DNA from 3 places in the Cobetia sp. L2A1 genome. Region 3 is predicted to be linked to each of the others. Evidence: predicted binding sites of a transcription regulator. Region 3 holds the regulator's gene; each other region holds the start of a gene.
What was found. Region 3 encodes FNR, which switches genes on or off when oxygen is low (the NO sensors DNR and NnrR bind a similar motif). Its sites were predicted from a motif close to TTGATNTANATCAA; they were not measured.
Positions count from the first base shown of each region.

Region 1: clpB (ATP-dependent chaperone ClpB) is a predicted target of FNR. The motif match lies at 1,661-1,674, and genes of this name have one in related genera.
Region 2: GQR90_RS05505 (OmpW/AlkL family protein) is a predicted target of FNR. The motif match lies at 3,115-3,128, and genes of this name have one in related genera.

Region 1 is NZ_CP047025.1:3,849,430-3,856,244, reverse strand. It holds gene rluD (23S rRNA pseudouridine(1911/1915/1917) synthase RluD) at 1-691, shown strand, start outside; gene pgeF (peptidoglycan editing factor PgeF) at 760-1,539, shown strand; gene clpB (ATP-dependent chaperone ClpB) at 1,828-4,458, shown strand; gene GQR90_RS16320 (acetolactate synthase 3 large subunit) at 5,109-6,815, shown strand, end outside.
Region 2 is NZ_CP047025.1:1,270,273-1,277,087, reverse strand. It holds gene GQR90_RS05520 (cytochrome ubiquinol oxidase subunit I) at 1-677, opposite strand, end outside; gene GQR90_RS05515 (lipopolysaccharide kinase InaA family protein) at 1,139-1,969, shown strand; gene GQR90_RS05510 (OmpW/AlkL family protein) at 2,335-2,928, shown strand; gene GQR90_RS05505 (OmpW/AlkL family protein) at 3,355-3,963, shown strand; gene GQR90_RS05500 (DMT family transporter) at 4,147-5,049, opposite strand; gene GQR90_RS05495 (aminotransferase-like domain-containing protein) at 5,193-6,815, shown strand, end outside.
Region 3 is NZ_CP047025.1:312,003-318,817, reverse strand. It holds tRNA gene GQR90_RS01485 (tRNA-Asp) at 109-185, opposite strand; tRNA gene GQR90_RS01480 (tRNA-Val) at 190-266, opposite strand; tRNA gene GQR90_RS01475 (tRNA-Asp) at 316-392, opposite strand; tRNA gene GQR90_RS01470 (tRNA-Asp) at 435-511, opposite strand; tRNA gene GQR90_RS01465 (tRNA-Val) at 590-665, opposite strand; gene GQR90_RS01460 (alpha/beta family hydrolase) at 880-1,737, opposite strand; gene GQR90_RS01455 (cbb3-type cytochrome c oxidase subunit I) at 1,912-3,333, shown strand; gene GQR90_RS01450 (cbb3-type cytochrome c oxidase subunit II) at 3,330-3,995, shown strand; gene GQR90_RS01445 (hypothetical protein) at 3,992-4,264, shown strand; gene fnr (fumarate/nitrate reduction transcriptional regulator Fnr) at 4,558-5,307, shown strand; gene GQR90_RS01435 (fatty acid cis/trans isomerase) at 5,439-6,815, opposite strand, start outside.

The DNA.
Region 1 (6,815 bases), 580 kb from region 3:
AGATGATGATGTATTGGTCATCAACAAGGATCACGGCATGGTCGTGCATCCCGGAGCTGGTAATCATGATGGCACCTTGCTGAACGCCATCTTGCACCACTGCCCGGGCAATTCCATGCTGCCGCGAGCCGGTATCGTGCATCGTCTCGACAAGGACACCAGTGGGTTGATGGTGGTCGCCAAGTCGCTGACGGCACAGACTGAGCTGGCCGAGCAGTTGCAGGCACGTACCGTGTCGCGTGAATACGATGCAGTCGTGACCGGTGTGATGACGGCTGGCGGTACCGTGGATGCCCCGATCGGTCGCCATCCCAAGGATCGCAAGCGTCAGGCGGTCACGCACAGTGGCAAGCTGGCGATCACGCACTATCGCGTGGTTGAGCGTTTCCGTGGTCATACCCATGTCCGCTGCAAGCTGGAGACGGGGCGTACGCATCAGATTCGCGTCCATATGGCACATCAGCGTTATCCGCTGGTCGGTGATCCGGTCTACGGTGGCCGTTTCAAGTTGCCGCCGGGTGCCAGTGATCCACTGAAGGAGCTGCTGCGTCAGTTCCCGCGTCAGGCGCTGCATGCACGTCGTCTTGCCTTCATTCACCCGATCACCGGCAAGGAAGTGGAATTCCGTGCCGAGATGCCGGGCGACATGCTGGTATTGATCGATTATCTCAAGGAAGACATCGCCCGCTGAGTGACTGCTGGCACCGTGTCGGTCGAGCAAGAATGGCGATCGGCCTGCGCTGGCGCCAAGGAGATGACATGCACGACAGCCAGCGCCCGACCCTGATTCTACCGGATTGGCCCGCACCCAGCCCGGTGCAGGCCTTTGTCACCACGCGCGAAAGTGGCCCCAGTCAGGGGCCGTTTGCCGGTTTCAATTCTGCACTGCATGTCGGTGATGACCCGACGATGGTGGCGCGGGTACGAGAGTTACTGGCAGCAGAAGTCGATGATGATCGCCCGTTGGCCTGGCTGGATCAGGTGCATGGCACTCAGGTCGTGGATGCCTTTGAGGTCTGTCATGGCGGTGAGGCTGCGGCTACTGTCGCATCACCGCGTGCAGATGCCTGTGTCAGTACCGGCACGGGCCAAGCCTGTGTCGTGATGACGGCAGATTGCTTGCCGGTGTTGTTCTGCGATCGTCAGGGTACGCGCGTCGGCGTGGCACATGCTGGCTGGCGTGGATTGGTAGAGGGTGTGCTTGAGGCCACGGTCGCGCGTCTCGGGGAAGACCCCGGCGAGCTGATGGCCTGGCTGGGGCCGGCGATTTCCAATGCACAGTTCGAGGTGGGCCCTGAGGTCCGCGAAGCTTTCGTGGCCGATCAGGCTGAGGCAGAAGATGCCTTTGAATCCAGCCCCTACCGGTTAGGTCACTACATGTGTGACCTCTACAAGCTGGCACGCTTGCGGCTCGAGCGCGCCGGCGTTGGCCATATCAGTGGCGGACATTTCTGTACTGCCTCGGAACCGCGTTTCTATTCCCATCGTCGTGATGATGGTGTGACGGGACGTTTGGCCACGGTGATCTGGCTGCGCTGAACAGCATCGCTCAAAAAAAACGCCCCGCCCGCCTGAATTTTTTCAGGCGGGCGGGGCGTTTTTTTTGAGTAACTTTTGGCAGAAAGGCTCGCCAGGACTGTTCAAGAGAAACGCTGAATATCTGATCCAGGTCAGGGAATGTGGCATATATGCTGCGGTGCCGCACACCGCGTAGCCATGCTCCCTTGAAAGCCGCAAGTCAGCCCCCATCTTGAGGGTCAGATACGAATTGTTACAGGCGAAGCTCCTGAGAAAAGGAGTACCGCAATGACTCTCAGGAGAAGCACCATGCGTATGGACAAGTTGACCAGCAAGCTGCAAAACGCACTGTCCGATGCCCAGTCCCTTGCGGTGGGTCGTGGCCATAACGAGATTCATCCTCAGCATCTGTTGCTGGCATTGCTGGAGGACCGTGACGGAGGTCTCAAGGCGCTAGTCAACAAGTCGGGCGGTGATGCCACCAGCTTGATGAGCGGTCTGCGGCGTCAGCTGGATGACCTGCCTACCGTCTCGCAATTCGACGGTAATGTCGCGCCTTCTCAAGCGCTCGGCAAACTGCTCAATCTGGCAGACCGCGAAGCCCAGAAACGCGGTGACCAGTTCATTGCCTCTGAGCTCGCGTTGCTGGCAGCGCTGGAGTTGGGCGGGGATCTTGGCAAGCTGTTCACCTCTTCGGGTGTCAAGAAGCCAGCACTGGCAGCAGCGATTGATGCCTTGCGTGGTGGTGAGGCCGTGGGAGATGCAGACGCGGAAAACAATCGCGAAGCGCTCAACAAGTACACCATGGATCTGACCGAGCGTGCGCGGGAAGGCAAGCTCGACCCCGTCATCGGGCGTGACGAGGAAATTCGACGCACGATTCAGGTACTACAACGTCGTACCAAGAATAATCCGGTACTGATCGGCGAGCCAGGTGTCGGCAAGACGGCCATCGTCGAAGGGCTGGCCAGTCGTATCGTCAATGGTGAAGTGCCGGAAGGCCTCAAGAACAAGCGTGTGCTGTCACTGGATATGGGCTCGCTCTTGGCGGGTGCCAAATTCCGCGGTGAGTTTGAGGAGCGCCTCAAGTCGGTGCTCAAGGAGCTGTCGCAGGAGGAAGGCCAGGTCATCCTGTTCATCGATGAGCTGCATACCATGGTCGGCGCGGGCAAGGCGGAAGGCGCGATGGATGCCGGCAACATGCTCAAGCCCGCCCTGGCGCGCGGTGAGTTGCACTGTGTCGGCGCCACCACGTTGAATGAGTATCGCCAGTACATCGAGAAAGACGCCGCGCTGGAGCGCCGCTTCCAGAAGGTGCAGGTCGATCAGCCCAGTGAAGAAGACACCGTTGCCATTCTGCGCGGCTTGAAAGAGCGCTATGAAGTGCATCACGGTGTCGATATCACCGATAGCGCCATCATCGCTGCAGCGAGGCTGTCCTCGCGCTACATCACCGATCGTCAGCTACCCGATAAAGCGATTGATCTTATCGATGAGGCAGCGTCACGCATTCGAATGGAGCTGGACTCCAAGCCGGAAGAGATGGACCGCCTCGATCGTCGTTTGATTCAGTTCAAGATGGAGCGCGAGGCGCTCAAGAAAGAAACTGACGAAGCGACCCGCAAGCGTCTTGAAACGCTGGAAGGTCAGATTGAAGAGCTCGAACGGGAATACGCGGATCTTGACGAGGTCTGGAAGGCCGAGAAAGCCAGCATTCAGGGTGCGGCCCAGTTCAAGGCTGAGCTTGAGCAAGCGCGTATTGACCTCGAGCAGGCACGGCGGGCAGGTGATCTCAGCCGCATGTCCGAGTTGCAATATGGCGTTATTCCTGGCCTCGAGAAGCAGATCAAGGAGGCCGGTGAGAATGAGGCGGACACCTCGAATCATGTACTGCTGCGCTCCAATGTCACCGAAGAAGAGATCGCCGAGGTCGTGTCACGTTGGACAGGCATCCCTGTTTCCAAGATGCTCGAGGGCGAGCGCGACAAGCTGCTGCGCATGGAAGAGGCGCTGCACGAGAAGGTGATCGGCCAGGATGAAGCGGTGATCGCGGTGGCCAATGCAGTACGTCGTTCACGTGCTGGGCTATCGGATCCGAATCGTCCCAATGGCTCCTTCCTGTTCCTCGGCCCGACCGGGGTCGGCAAGACGGAGCTCTGCAAGTCGCTGGCCAACTTCCTGTTCGATACCGAAGAGGCCATGGTGCGCATCGATATGTCAGAGTTCATGGAAAAGCATTCCGTGGCACGCTTGATCGGTGCACCTCCCGGCTATGTCGGCTATGAAGAAGGTGGTTATCTGACTGAAGCCGTGCGTCGCAAGCCTTACTCGGTGTTGCTGCTCGACGAGGTCGAGAAGGCGCATCCAGACGTGTTCAACATCCTGCTGCAGGTGCTGGAAGATGGCCGCCTGACGGACGGTCAGGGCCGTACCGTCGACTTCCGTAACACCGTGATCGTGATGACCTCGAATCTGGGGTCAGAGATGATCCAGCGCATGAGTGGCCTCAATGGCGCTGTGCAAGGCGAAACAGAAAGCGAAGCTGCTGATAAAGCCGCCTTCCAGTATGACGACATGAAAGCCGCGGTAATGGAGGTGGTCGGTAACCATTTCCGTCCCGAGCTGATCAACCGTATCGACGAGGTGGTGGTGTTCCATGCGCTCGGACAGGCCCAGATCGCCTCGATTGCAGGTATTCAGCTTGAGCGACTGAAAGCCCGATTGGCCGAACGTGAACTTGGCTTTGAGATCACCGATGCCGCGATGACGCTGCTGGCCAAGGCAGGTTTTGACCCCGTCTATGGGGCGCGTCCGCTCAAGCGCGCGATCCAGAGTCGTATCGAGAACCCGTTGGCACATTCACTGCTGGCCGGTGATTTTGTGCCGGGTGATGTGATCCACGTCGATGTATCAGAAGGTGAGTTGACTTTCACGCGCTAGGATCTGCGTGAGATATCTCTCATGCAGGGGGCTGACGTAGGTCTCTCGCGTTGGGACGCTGAAAGAGTGCAGTGAAAGAGTGCAGTAATCGACGCCTCGTGACGGGCTGGCAGCAATGTCCAGCAGGCCGCGGGGCGTTGTCGTTTCCGTACTTCGAGCGCAAACCGATAATCAGGTATGTATCAGGATGAAATAGGCGCCGCAGAAAATTGCGAATTAATGGCAAATCAAGATGCTTTGCGCATGTATGTGGCGACATTCTGCATCTTTGGCGCGGCTTTTGGCGCAAGCGACGCAAACTGGCGTAAGGTGCAGTTGACAGTCCCCTGTGGCTGTTGGACTCTTGACCATTCCTGATTGCGGGCGCGGCCTTTCGAGCGACCCTCGAAGTACCGCGTTGAGGGCAGACGCTGAGTCTCTGCCCGCCTGTCGAAGGATATGCCGATCCGGGTACGCCAACCGTACCGATCGGCCATCAGCCCCGACCGCATCCAACCGATGTGACAAGAGTGCAGGCCCTAACCGGGCCTCAGACGCCAGGGTTTGGCATCAGGTGCCGTGACAACACGGCAGCGACATTCAGGTCGCACTCGATCCGGCTTGCGTATTGCCGCCGGACGCACTCGAGACCTCCAGGGGAGAATAATCAAGTGGAATTGCTTTCTGGCGCTGACATGATCGCCCGTGCCCTACACGATGAGGGCGTGGAATATATTTACGGCTATCCCGGGGGAGCGGCGCTGCATATCTATGACGCCCTGTTCCGTCAGGACAAGGTTCAGCACATCCTGGTCCGTCATGAGCAGGCTGCTACCCATGCGGCTGATGGCTACGCACGTGCCTCCGGCAAGCCTGGCGTGGTACTGGTGACCTCTGGTCCCGGTGCGACCAATGCCGTGACCGGTATCGCAACGGCCTATATGGATTCGATTCCGATGGTGGTGCTGTGCGGACAGGTCGCCAGCCATCTGATCGGTGAGGATGCCTTCCAGGAAACTGATATCGTCGGTGTGACTCGCCCCATCGTGAAGCACAGCTTCTCGATCAGACATCCGAGCGAAATTCCGGGCGTCATTAAGAAGGCCTTCTATCTGGCTGCCAGTGGCCGCCCTGGCCCGGTCGTGATCGATATACCTAAGGACATGACGGCGCCGACCGAGCGCTATGAGTACAGCTACCCGAAAAAGGTACGCATGCGCTCCTATAGTCCGGTGACTCGTGGTCATAGTGGTCAGATCAAGAAAGCGGTTGAGCTGATGCTCAAGGCGCGTCGCCCGCTGTTCTTCACGGGCGGTGGCGTTGTCTCCGGGCGTGCCTGTGAGGCGTTGACTGATCTGGTCCGTCGTCTCGGCTTCCCGATCACCACCTCGTTGATGGGCATCGGTGCCTATCCGCAGGGTGATCGTCAGTGTCTGGGTTGGCCTGGCATGCACGGCTCCTACGAGTCGAACAATGCCATGCACCATACGGATCTGATCATCTGTATCGGCGCACGTTTTGATGACCGCGTGACCAACAACACCTCGAAGTTCTGCCCGACCGCCAAGATCATTCACGTCGACATCGACCCAAGCTCGGTCTCCAAGACTGTGCGCGCTGATGTGCCGATCGTCGGTCCGGCGGATGCCGTGATCAACGAAATGATCAGTCTCGTGCAAGGGCGTGAACTGGCTAACCCCGAGGCGCTGGAAGCCTGGTGGACCCAGATCGACGGCTGGCGTGCCGAGCGTGTCGGCAAGCTCTATGAGCCTTCTGCTCCAGGCGAGCCGCTCAAGCCGCAGCAGGTAGTCGAGGCGGTACATCGTATTACGCGCGGAGAGGCCTTTGTGGCCACTGACGTCGGCCAGCACCAGATGTTTGCCGCTCAGTACTACAAGTTCGAGCGCCCCAATCGGTGGATCACCTCTGGCGGACTCGGCACCATGGGCTTCGGCTTCCCGGCGGCCATGGGCATCAAGATGTCCTATCCGGATGACGACGTGGTGCTGTTCACTGGAGAGGGTAGCTTCCAGATGATGATGCAGGAGTTCTCGACCTGTAAGCAGTATGGAGTCGGGGTCAAGATCATCAATCTCAACAACCAGTCGCTGGGTATGGTGCGTCAGTGGCAGGACTTGAATTACAAGTCCCGCCACTCGCATTCCTATATGCAGTCGTTGCCGGACTTTGTTCAGCTGGCGGGCGCCTATGGCTTCCGTGCCATCAAGGTGCACACAGTGGAAGAGCTGGAGCCGGCGCTGGAAGAGGCCTTCCGTAACAAGGACGAGCTGGTGTTCCTCGATATCTATGTCGACCCGCGCGAACACGTCTATCCGATGCAGGTGCCCCTCGGCTCCATGCGTGACATGCTGCTTACG
Region 2 (6,815 bases), 960 kb from region 3:
GCGGCGATGGCGAAGCTGCGCTTGGCAAAGCCGAGATCACGCCCTTTCAGCAGATAGAAAGCACTGATGCCGAGCACGAACATGGCGCCAGTCACATAGCCCGCTGATACGGTGTGCACGAACTTGGCCTGTGCGACCGGATTGAAAACCACCTCAGAAAAGCTGGTCAGCTCCATACGCATGGTTTCGAAATTGAATTCCGCACCGACCGGATTCTGCATCCAGCCGTTGGCAATCAAGATCCACAACGCAGAGAAGTTGGAGCCAAAGGCCACCAACCAGGTCACCATCAGGTGCTGATGCTTGGTCAGTCGGTCCCACCCGAAGAAGAACAGGCCAACGAAGGTGGATTCCAGGAAGAAGGCGACCAGCCCCTCGATCGCCAGCGGCGCACCGAAGATGTCACCCACATAATGCGAGTAATAGGCCCAGTTGGTTCCGAACTGGAATTCCATCGTCAGACCCGTGGCCACGCCAAGAGCAAAGTTGATGCCGAACAGCTTGCCCCAGAACTTGGTCATGTCCTGGTAGACCTGCTTGCCGGTCATGACATACAGGGATTCCATGATGGCCAGAAGGAAGGCCATGCCGATGGTCAGTGGTACGAACAGGAAGTGATAGAGCACGGTCATGCCAAACTGGAACCGCGACAGCTCCACAACAGTATCGGAGATCATGTCTTACCCCTTTGCGATAAGGCGGACGGTCAAACTGCCGTCACTACATGCACTTGCCACCGCAGACGGGAAAGTCACATCAGGCCCGTCTCTCGCCGGCAAGCACACAGGTGCTAGAACCTTGGGCGCTATTTTCAACACTCCCACGCTGTGCTCCAGATGGCAGGTTGTCGCAGTGTGATGTGCACATGCCCCCCCTCGTCAGCCCCACTACGCCATACGTCGCATGACAGCTGATCATTATCGTCATGAATATCACATGCATACATGCGCATATACGTCACTACTGCGACCATCGACCACACTCACTTGCAGGTTTTACCTGCCCAGCAACTCAACTTTGCCCTGGCGCTGACTACCCCTTCTCCAGCAGGCTAACTATGATGGCGCTTCATTGTTGGAGGAGCGCAGGGAATGCTACCCCTCCAACACATTGTCTTCCTGGCTTGTGAATACTACCCATGACTCAACTTCCTGCTCTCAGCCCCAGCGCGAATCCACCGCGCGGGCACGCCGATTACTGTGAATCTGAGCTTGCCAAGTTATTGGCGCGCCATGAACTCAATAGCTTCGAACATCTCTGGCAAGTGGCCGCCGAGAACGTCGATATCCCCAACCGGGAACGTGGCGGTGTCTCGACTGTCTCGCTACTGACACTGGAGGATGAAAAGGGGCAGCGTCACCGACTATATCTCAAGCGGCAGACCAACCACTTGGCACGTAGCGTAGTACGCCCACTGGGAGAACCCACCTTTTCGCGTGAATGGCGCGCCATTCGCCGCTATCACTCCCTGGGAATCCCTTCGGTTGAGGCGGGATGGTACGGCGAGCGCAAACAGGGCAAGCACTGGCGCGCCATCCTGATCACCTTTGACCTGACCAACCGCGACGATCTCGACTCATGGCATGTCCGGTGGCCAGAGCTTGACGATGAGTATCGAAGACAAGTCATCACAGCCAGCGCCCGTCTGGTCCGCCAGATACACCAGGCCGGCATGATGCATGGCTGCCTGTTTCCAAAACATCTATTCCTCAACCGCCCGGATACCTTCACTGACGCCCGGCAACAGATGGACGCTGTCATCATTGATCTTGAGAAAACGCGGCGCTTCGTGCTGCGCCGTCACGAATGTCTGCGTGACCTCTATGTGCTGTGGCGCCGCCTCACTTGCTGGCAGCAAGACGATTGGCGTCAATTTCTGGCCATCTATTGCGACAGCTCCCCCAAGTCGACTGAGGTTGATCGCTGGCTGTCACAACTTGAAATACGTGGACAGCGCAAGCGTCGCTGAACCAACACACTGGTGATGTGAGCACACACTGAGTAGTATGCGCTCACACGACAGACGCCTTGAGACCAAGGTCTTATAAACCTGTCAGTAACATTAACCTGAATGTCGCCCAATGGCGCCACTCGACGTCTCGAACAAAAGACATTCACGTTTACTGAAATACTTGTTAACGTCTGCTAACAAGACGCTATAAATGTTTTCAAACATTGTTCTAAAAAAATGCTTGCCAAACAGAACAGTGTTTCTTATAGTTCGTCTCGTCCCCTGATCGACGCAGCCACGCAGAGTACCCGGCCAAGGCCATACGGTAGCGAGGCTCTGCTGACAGGAAGCCCACGAGGCTCATGCTTCTAGGAGAATTACACATGAACGCTATCAAGATCCTGACCGCTACTGTTATCGCCGGCACCATGATGGCAGGCGCACAATCTGCAATGGCCTACGGCAAGGGTGACATCTTCCTGCGCGGCGGCGTTGCCAAGGTTGACGGCAAGTCCAACAACGGCAACGGCCTTGTTGCCAAGGACGAATCTGGTTTCGCTGGCTCCGTGGGTTACATGTTCCACGACAAGCTGGCAGTCGCCCTGCAGTCCACTGAAGAATTCAGCACTGAATTCGAAGATGGCGCCGGCAACTTCAGCCAGATGCCGATCAACCTGATGCTTCAGTACTACCCGCTGGGCGGTACTGATGCCCGCGTCCAGCCGTACGCTGGTGCTGGCTTGAACTACACCCACTTCTCCAGCGAATCTGCCTACGGCCAGAGCATGGACATCGACGACAGCTACGGTGCTGCTGCCGAGCTGGGTGTTGACCTGAACGTCAACGAGTCTTGGGCAGTCAACGGCTTCGCTCGTTATGCCGACGTCAAGGCTGACACCAAGATCAACGGCCAGGATGTCAATGACACCGAGCTGGATCCGGTCACTGTTGGTGCTGGTGTGACCTACCGCTTCTAAGTACATCTTCACGTACCTGGAGCCGCGAGAGGGAAATACGCTAGACGGTTGATCCGTCAAATCCTATTTAGCTCTCGTAGAAACGCCGCAGACCTTACAGGTCTGCGGCGTTTTCGCATGTGCGTATCGACGGTTTTGGCAAGCAGACGAGACTTTTCGCCTGCATCATGGCATAGCATACGAAAATTGATCTGCATCAAACGCATGCCGGTCTTGCCGTAGACACGCGTAAACCATTGCTCTAGATCAATTTTTTGTATCTCTTAGCTTCTAGACTGACGACTCTTCTTATACTCGTCCGTCGTTCGGGAGCGAATCATGTCAGTCAGCACCCCTCTCCATCTGGCCCACGCCAATCTCATTGACCTACGTGCCAACCACGCTTCCCGCGTGACACGCCTGGTGCTCATTGCCGCCATGGCGGGCATGACCTCACTGGCTGCCGTTCCAGCAGTCGCTGATGGTCATCGCACCGATTCACTGAACTACGGTGCCGGTCAATTCTGGACACGCGCGGGGATTGCCAAGGTTTCCCCGAAAAGCGACAACGGTAGCATCGACGCCATCGGCGCAGATGTCGACGTCGGTGATGACAGTGCCTTTGCCTTCACCCTGGGCTATCGCTTCACTGACACCCTCGGTATCGAGCTGCTGGCCGCCCAGGATTTTGATCACGACATCTCGCTGAATGGCGAAAAAGCGGGTTCCGTCGATCACCTGCCGCCGACGCTGACCCTTCAGTACTATCCATTGGGCGGGCGTGATTCACGTATCCAGCCTTACATCGGTGCTGGCATCAACTACACCCACTTCTCCGATGAGACGCTGGATGATGGCACCAGTCTTGAGATGGATGACAGCTGGGGAGGCGCCGCACAGATTGGCGCAGATCTGGTGATCAACGACCACTGGGCAGCCAACGTCGCCGTCTGGTACCTGGATATCGATTCCGATGTCACGGTCGCGGGCAGCATTCATGACAAGGTCGAGATTGATCCCATCGTGACCATGGCAGGCATCAGCTACCGCTTCTGATCGCGTTGGCATCGACAGGGACCTCTTCGCTGACAGCCGAGCGGCCCATATCAACGTATTGAGCATGGAAGTGAAGACGCCCCGTCAGCCTCGAAAAAGGCCAACGGGGCGTCTTGTCATGGGTGTCATTCACGCAGAGCACTGGATGAAGCCCTGCATTCTCAGTGCTCAGCCTTGCAACCTCTAGCGAGCTGAAGCCGCGGGCACGACTGGCTTGGCCAATCGCGGGCGATCCAACGCCAGCCCTGCGACCACCAATGCCGCACCCGCCACCATCAGTGGTGTCCACTGCTCATCGAAGAGCCACCATGCCATCAAGGCGGCACACGGCGGTACCAGGAAGAAGGTACGTGCCACCTGATGCGCCTCTCCGCGCTCCAGCATCAGCATCAACAGCCAGATGGCCCCTACCGAGATGGCAATGACCAGCCAGGCGATCGTCAGCAACAGACGCGGCGTCGGATCAAAGGCAAAGCTGCCGACGCTGCTCGCGGCGACCACAAAGACACCGCCTGCACCGAGATACTGAAAGATCAGTCCTTCGACCAACCCCATCTTGCCGCTGACACGCTTCTGCCACAGCGTAGAGCTGGAGACGCCAATCAGCGCGATCAGGCACCAGACGAGACCGATCAATGGCCAGTCGAGCGCCTGAGCACCGGTGTCTTCCAGCAAGCCAGCGCCCAGCACCAGACAGACTCCAATGGCGCCACAGGCAAGTCCTGCCCACTGCTTTGCCCCAAGGCGCACGCCAAATAGAGGAAGCGACAGCGCTGCCGTGATCAATGGATGCAGGCTCACCAATAGTGCTGTCAGACCGGCAGGCAGGCCCGCCTTGACCGCGGCAAACACGCCTCCGAGATAGGCACCATGCAGCAGCATGCCGATCCCCATCTGAGACAGGCGATCCTTGCGCCGTCCCCACTGACGCGGCTGGCGACGCAGCAGCAGAATCACCCCCAGGACTGGCAATACCAACAGACTGCGCACGAGAAGCAAAGTGAAGGGTTCAGCATCCAGGGTACCAAAACGCGCCGCGATGAAGCCGGTAGCAAAGAGAAACACGAACGATAATGGCATCCACATGACACAGACTCTCTTGGGCAGGCGATGGCGAACCACCGACAGGTGACCCGTGGCTGATGACAGCTCAGTGACAACAGCTTGCAGCGAACCTCATGGGGGATACAAGATACAGATAACAGGTTATTCAATGGGTACAGATGACAATGAGTGACAACGCCCACCCCCGCCCGCTGCCACGCTACCAGCAGCTGGCAGAGGATCTCAGACACCAGATTCATCGCGGTAGCGTGATAGCAGGCCAGCAACTCCCCTCTCTGCGCCAGCAAGCCGCGCAATCAGGACTTGGGCTCAACAGTGTCATTCGCGCCTATGGAGAACTGGAAGCTGCCGGCCTCATCACCGCGTATCCGCGTGCCGGGTATCGTGTCGCGCCACTGGATGAGCATGCCTTGTCAGGCCGATCCCCTGACGCAGAGCACAATTCACCGAGCCCCCTTCAGCAGCGACAGACACCGCGTCAAACCCACGCGCTTGGCCCATGCACGGCATCGACACTGACGATCAGTGATCCGGCATGGCAAGTAATGGCACACGCCAGTGATCCAGCGCTGGCTCCTCTGGGTGCCGCACACCCGGAGCTGGATGCTCCGGCGGTGCGACGGCTCTATCGCCTCGTCCGCCATCACATCACTCATCACGCTGAACATCCCAGTGCGTACGCCCTGCCCCCCGGTTCAAGTGTCTTGCGGGAAGCCATTGCCACGCATCTGACCAATGGCGGCCACCCCTGCGACAGTGAAGCACTGTTGATCTGCCAGGGCGCGCAACAAGGCATGTCACTTATCCTGGGCCAGCTGCGTGCGCGACATGGCAGCTGTCGTATCGGTGTGGAAGCGCCGGGCTACTTCGGCGTGCTTGCCGCGATTGAAGCCAATGGCCATCAGGCCATTGCGCTGCCAACTCATGCGCACACTGCATTGGATGTCGAAGCGCTTGCGCTCATGCTGGCAGGGGACGCATCAGCAGTGCCAACGCCTGATCATGTGGTCACTCGACTGACACTGGATGCACTGATAGTCACACCGGATTGTCATAACCCACTGGGCGGACAACTTGACCTGGCAGATCGCCGGCGCTTGCTGTCATTGGCCGCACGTCACGACATCATGGTGATCGAGAACGCGACCTTTGCCGAGTTGAGCTTCGAGACTCGACGCCCGTGGCTGGCAGACCTCAAACAGCTACAGTCCATAGCGGGCGGCGAAGCCATGCCGGAGCTGATTACCCTCTGTTCGCTCTCAAAGACGCTTGATCCCCGTACTCGTTGCGGATGGCTGTGGCTATCGGAGAGGGACGCCCCATCACCACTGGGCATGCAAGGCATGATTCGTGCACGCTGGGCGAGCGGCATGGGGGACATGCCGTGGATGCATGCAGCTCTGAGTGAGCTGATTACCAGTGGCGATTACGGCCGCCATATCCACCGCATGCGGCGCTGCTATGCTCGGCGCCTCGCGTCATTGCGCACGCACCTTCGCAATGAGCTGGGCGATCAAGTCTGGCTGCCACCCGCGAGTGGTGGCTACCTGCAATGGTGCGGGCTGCCAAACCTGAATGCCCAGCAGCTGGAACAGCTCTATCAAACCTTGCTGGCAGCGGGTATCGCCACACTGCCCGGCAGCCTGTTCAATGCCAGTAGCATCGGATTACGTCTCAATGCCGCGCAACTGGATGACAGTCAGCTCAATGGCACCCCATACGGTGTCGGTGAAGACGAGAAAAAAGACAACACGCTCGAACGCCTGACGACCCACTTGAAACAGGCG
Region 3 (6,815 bases):
AGGGCGGCAGTCGCATAGCGATCAGGAGCATGTTGAACAAGACATGCAGACCAGAAACGCAAAAACCCGAGCACGAAGGCTCGGGTTTTACGAATTCTTGGAATCGAGTGGCGGACTGGACGGGACTCGAACCCGCGACCTCCGGCGTGACAGGCCGGCATTCTAACCAACTGAACTACCAGTCCACATTGGTGGGTAATACTGGATTCGAACCAGTGACCCCAAGCATGTGAAGCTTGTGCTCTAACCAACTGAGCTAATCACCCAACACAAACGATTCTTGCTGCAAGCAGCGGTGATATCTTGCAATTCTAGTGGCGGACTGGACGGGACTCGAACCCGCGACCTCCGGCGTGACAGGCCGGCATTCTAACCAACTGAACTACCAGTCCACTTTAGAACTACTCAATATCGGACGCATAACAAAACGAGAATGGCGGACTGGACGGGACTCGAACCCGCGACCTCCGGCGTGACAGGCCGGCATTCTAACCAACTGAACTACCAGTCCACGACAATCGCTTGCTTCTGCTAACGAACCAGGCCATTTAATCAAGTAACGCCTTGATAGGCAATAACTTTTTTCAAATGGTGGGTGGTACTGGGTTCGAACCAGTGACCCCCAGCTTGTAAGGCTGGTGCTCTACCAACTGAGCTAACCACCCGTGTCTCGTTGGCGCTGCATTCTACGGAAACCGCCCCATGAGTCAATACTTTTTTTGCGGGCACTTCCACGAACACCTTGTGACAGAGTATTGATAAGACTGGAATTTCCAGACTTGACGCTCTGTAGGCCAGTAGCCATCAGCGTTACGTCATATTTCTGACATTACACTGTCGTCATCGAGAATAAGTCTACCTCTCGGCTATTGACAGGTTTTACCCCAGCGCTGGGTGATGAGCGAGTGCATTCGCTGCCGAGGCAATTAATCTCGCCTGCGTCTCGCCACTTGTACGCCGAGGTTTGAAATCGTGCTCACCGTCTGGCAACCAATGCAGCGTGATTCGCTCGGACAACGAATAACCTCGCACCTCTTCCTGCGTCCCGAAGGGATCCCGCGTGCCCTGACAGACAAGTCCTGGCGCCTCGAGCTCCGGCAGGTGCGCAACACGCAGCTTTTCAGGCTTGCCCATGGGATGGAAGGGATACCCCAGTGCATACCAGCCAATCGGCGAGCGCACAAGGCATCTCCCCGGCATTGAACCTGCCAATGACTGCATCAAATGCGAGGCCACACGACTGCCCATCGATTTTCCGCCGACCAGCAGTGGCACGTGCTCCAACACTGCCAGACACGGCACGAGCGCCTCACACCACTGTGCCATCTCATCAATCAGGCCCGGCATACGCGGTGGCGGGCGGCGCTTGCCTTCACGACGCATCTGCACGAGGTAACCGAAATCGAACGCTAGCCACGCCATCCCCTCGCAGGCACAGGCAGCACCGAACTGCTGATGAAAATTCGTTTCGCGACCGGCACCGGCGCCGTGAGCATGCAGCAAGATGGCTCGTCGAGGGCTGCCATGAATTTCCAGTGGCCCCAGCAGGGCTATCCAGCCTCGCCACGGGCCACGCTCAATCAGTTCGGCCTCTGACAACGCAAGCCGAGCGGCCATCTCGTTCGCGACATCCTCGAGCAACGCGGGGCAGAAACCTTCCTGTGCATAAGGTAGCGGAACCTCAGTCGTATTGGACGCATCTCGATCTACGTCCGATGATGAAGTGACAGGGGGCAAGCGGTGTACTCCTGTAAATCCGGGGCGGCGTGTGACAACCGACTGACAGCCAACCGAGACTTCCCTGGGCACGCGGCAAGAAAAGAGAGACGTTATATTCAGACATTATCGTCTCGCGTGATATGTGCCACCGCCAGCGATGTATCTTGGTTCATCGCTTGATGAGGCTTTGACATGAGTACAGCACCTGATGCTTCGCTCTCCCACCACAAGGTGATCCGACAGTTTGCGATCATGGCCATACTCTGGGGCTTGCTCAGCCTCTGCCTTGCCGTCTGGCTGTGTGCCGTCTGGCTGTGGCCAACCCTCGGCCCTCAACTGGCGTGGTTGAGCTACGGCCGCCTCGCACCGCTGCAGACGCATCTGTTGCTCTATGGCCTTGGTGGATCGGCATTGATCGCCAGCCTTTATCACATTGCCAAGCAAACAGCTCAGCATGCACTTTGCACGCCCATACTGGTGCGCTTCACTTTACTAGGCTGGCAGAGTGGCATCGTGGTGGGCAGCCTGTCGTTGATGGGCGGCTTCTCCTCAGGACATCTCATGGCCGAATATCCATGGCCGGCTGACGTGCTGATGACACTCGTCTGGGTTGCAGTGGCCTGGGTATTTTTCACCACACTGGAACAGCGCAGCATCCGTCGCCTTCCCGTGGCTTGCTGGTTCTTTATTGGTTGCCTGCTGGTGGTGTTACTGCAGCACAGCCTTTCCTCATTAGCCAAACCCATCAGTCTCATGTTGGCGATGCCGCTATATGCCGGCAGCCTGGATGCCATGTTGCAACGCTGGCTGGTCGGCGCATTGCCCGGCGGCATGTTCGCCCTAGGCTTTATCGGCATGCTGTATCACGCCCTGCCGTCACAGGCGCAGCGGCCGCTACATTCTCACCGACTAGCCATCATCGGTTTCTGGAGCCTGATACTGCTGACCACATGGGGGGGTGCACCGTTGCTCTACGCCAGCGCCCTACCCCAATGGAGCCAAACGCTAGGCATGGCAATGGGCATCGTACTGCTGGCCCCGGGGCTGGCTCTCAGCGTCAATGGCCTACTGACGCTGAAAGGGGGCTGGCAGTCACTACGACGTGACCCATTATTGTGCTTGATGGCTGCGGCGCTCGTGTTTTATGCACTCGCGGTGCTGGAGCAGGTTCTGCTGTCGATTGCGCCACTCAATGCCTTGACCTTCAGTGCTGCTGGCAGCCTCTCACCGGCCGGCACCCTGGGTGTTGTGGCGATGACATCGGTGGCAATGCTCTACTTCCTTCTGCGCCATTCTCTGCCGCGCCCCATGCTCTCAGCTCGCCTGATCATTGTGCATGCGAGCCTGGCCATCGTGGGTACTTTGCTGTGCGTCAGCGCCAGCTGGGCGACTACGTTGTTGCAAGGTGCGATGTGGCATGCGCTGGCCGCGGATGGCAGTCCGCAATATGCCCTTGGCGAGATACTGGCGACGGCGCGCACTCCGATGCTGATCACCTTGGCGGGCCTTAGCTGCTGGATGATCGGCATGTTGTTGATGGCCGCCAATGTCACGCAGGCACTGGCTAGCGCTTCAGAGGATCGAGAGCTGTCACGTGGAGGGCGTCTCGCATGAGACATGTGCTGCTTGAACGTCACGCCGGATTGATGACGGCACTGTGTCTGATAACGCTGAGTCTTGGTGCACTGGCTCAGCTACTACCACTGGGCTTTCAGACGGCACTTGCTCCTCCCTCCGAGGGACTGAAGCCACTGGATGCACTCGCACTGGAAGGGCGCGAGATCTACCGTCGCGAGGGCTGTCAGCACTGTCACACACGAATGGTGCGCGACCTGCCCGGTGATCATGCGCGCTATGGCGTGACTCAAACATCCAGCAATCTCGTGTTCGACCGCCCTTCGTTGTGGGGTAGCGTGAGGCGCGGACCAGACTTGAGCCGCCTGCCGACACAGCATGACGACGCATGGCAGCGAGTTCACCTGCATTCCCCTCGAGCCAAGGTGTCAGACTCATCGATGCCCGCTTATCCCTGGTTATTCGAACGAGCACTGACGGGGCAGATCACTGAAGCCCGCATGCGTGCATTGCAGGCACTGGGGGTGCCCTACCGTGATGACGAAATTCTCGCAGCGCCCAGCAAGGTACGCGGTGTGGCAGAAATCACCGCTCTGCTCGCTTACCTGAACCATCCCTCTCTGAACTCCGCGGCATCCCAGACAGCGTTGGTAACGTCAGGAAAGGCCGAAAACGCGCAACAGACAGGAGATATGCCATGAACCTGCTCGGAGGCACTGACCTCCCCCTATTCTGGAATCTCTGGATGTGCGTAATTGGCTTTGGCAGCCTCACGCTGTGTGCCTTGCTGCTATTCAGCTGCCAAGCGTGGAGCCAGAGAAATGCCAGCGACCCTGAGGGAGATGGACCACCAGAAGAACATCATATCAATGACGTGCGTCAGCCAGACATGCCACTTCCACGCCTCTGGAGCCTGCTATTCCTGATCACTCTACTCACCGCACTCTCGAAGCTATTGGGTACAGGCTAATAAGTACGGGCTAATGAGCGTAGGGTGGTATCTGAGACAGGGCGTCGCAGCTTGCTCATTGTCCTGCCAATACGCCTAGAATCGTGAATATCGACCAACACCTACGGCACGACAAGATAAGACAAAACTAATATAATAGCAGAATTCACCGCATCGAATTAGCGACCATCCCGCTCGGGGACCGCGAATTCAGAGAGGAACGGGAACGGAATCCGCCTCAACGTGCTGTGCTCGAACGTCCCCCCAGAAGCTCGCCCCCACGGGTTTCGACGATATGCCCCAGGAGAGTCACCATGACGGCCAACGCAATGGCAACGCATCGGCTACGCGCGCATGAAGCCCGCTGCCAGACCTGCTCACTCAGTTCGCTGTGCCTACCACTGGCATTGAACATGGAAGCCATTGATCAGTTTGATGCCATCATTCGCAGACGTGCGCCACTCAGAAAGGGGGAAACTCTATTTACTCAGGGCGAAGCCTTCGACTGCGTTTTCACGGTGCGCTCGGGCAGTTTGAAACAAATCACTACTGAGAATAGCGGTGCGGAGCAGCTCACCGGTTTCTATCTGCCTAGCGAGCTTGCAGGTCTCGATGCCATCGATAGCAACTACTACCCCGGGACCGCCGTAGCACTGGAAACCACCACTGTGTGTGAGATCCCCTTTGATCGTCTCAATGCGCTCTCCGAACAGATCCCTGAGCTACGCACTCAGATATTCAAGAGTCTGAGCAAGGAATTGCGCGAAGATCGCCGCATGATGCTGCTGTTATCACGCAAGACAGCTGATGAGCGACTGGCCAGTTTTCTGGTCAATCTCTCACAGCGCTTCCGCCGCCGTGGCTATTCGCCGTATAGCTTTCGCCTCTCGATGGCACGTGCTGACATTGGCAGCTATCTGGGCCTGGCAGTGGAGACGGTCAGCCGTATCCTGACTCGCTTCCAGGTTCAGGGGCTGGTGGATATACAGGCGCGCGAGGTCCACATACTGCATCTGGATGGCTTGATCGAGCTAGCTGAAGGCGAGTGTCAGGGTGGACGCTGAACTGCGACCCCCTTGTCTTGCGACAGGATGGAGAGTCGCTGTAAACGCCGAAGCCCGCCGCGATATCGTGGCGGGCTTCGGCGTGTCTGGCAGGCTTGCCACTCACCGCAGGCGAGTGGCGTTATCACTGACTAGCGGTTCTGCAATCGGTTGTAATCCAACAATCCTGCTTCTACTGGACGATCCGCATAATTGGCTCGCAACACACTATCCGAGAACTCCCAGAAGCGCGGATCAGTCCGCCGCACACCGACATCTGCCATCAACGCACGATAATCATCTTCATCCCTGAGTGCAGCGACACGTTCAGCCAAGCCATCCAGCATATCGGGCGTCAAATGCCAGAAGGCGTTCGGATAATCTCCCGCCACACCGCGCAGCACATCCAGACTATCTTCCTTCGGACGCCGATTGGCAGCCTCATCGAACAAGCTGGTGATATTGGCATGTGCCGAATTGCGCAAGATACTGAAGAGCTGCGGACGACCACCATCACCACTATCAAGCGCGATGATCGTGACTTCTGGCATCAAGCTGGCCGCGAAGCCTCGCACATAGCTCAGGGCTTCAAGCTCGTGACGCACGGCCGTGTCCTTGACGTTGCTCAAGTTTCTTCCTTCCTCAAGTTCGGGTGCCAAGCGCTGGTGCATGCGCGTCATCAGCCCCAACCGAGCCTGCTCCGGTGACGAGAGCTCTTCTGGCGTCCAGACGATGCCACTGGGGGCATCGAACTGTGGCGGCTTCTTGAACAACAACCCCTCCAATCCGGAGCCCACATCGCGATACCAGCTATCGTGCACCGCCTGACGCTCGCCGGCCGGCAGCAGCGCCAGAAAGTTGTTCTCGCCTTCCATGCGCAGAAAGTCCATGTACAGTCGCGTGATCAACTGATGGCCCAGGTTGCCGTAGACATCAAAGCCTGCCACCAGCAGATAATGTATCCGCTCCAGCATCGGGTAATCGATGATCCACGCCGTTTTCGGCGTGCCACCGACTAACCCTTTCATCACTGCGGCATTGTCGAAGTGACGGTAAATCGTCAAGGCCGCATTGGGATTGTGCCCCTTGCCCGGCCCGTCCTTCCAGCCGCTACCATCCCACATCATCTGCGTATCCAGGTGCAGATTGCCGTCGTCGTAGGCCTTGGTCATCAGTGCCTGCTTGGCCTTGAGGTAAGCGCTCTGCTTGCCCTCGAACTTGATCCAGGAGCTGATGGGTAGTGCATTGCTGCTCTGCGCTGCGGGCAGGCTAAGGTTCTTGCCTTCTCGCGCCAGCGTGCGTTCGACTTCAGGCCGACTGAACAGTGTCGGATCCGTGAAACCGACCCAGAAATGATCATTGATCACATCTACCGCAATCTGTCCGCGACACACTGGCCCCTTGATGAAGCCCATGATGGTGTTATGGGCTTCATCAAGCATGAAGCGATAACGTGATTCAGCGGGAATCGCCTCAAAGGTCAGAAAGGGATTGGAAGCCGTCTTGAGATCATAATCCGGAAGGTCATC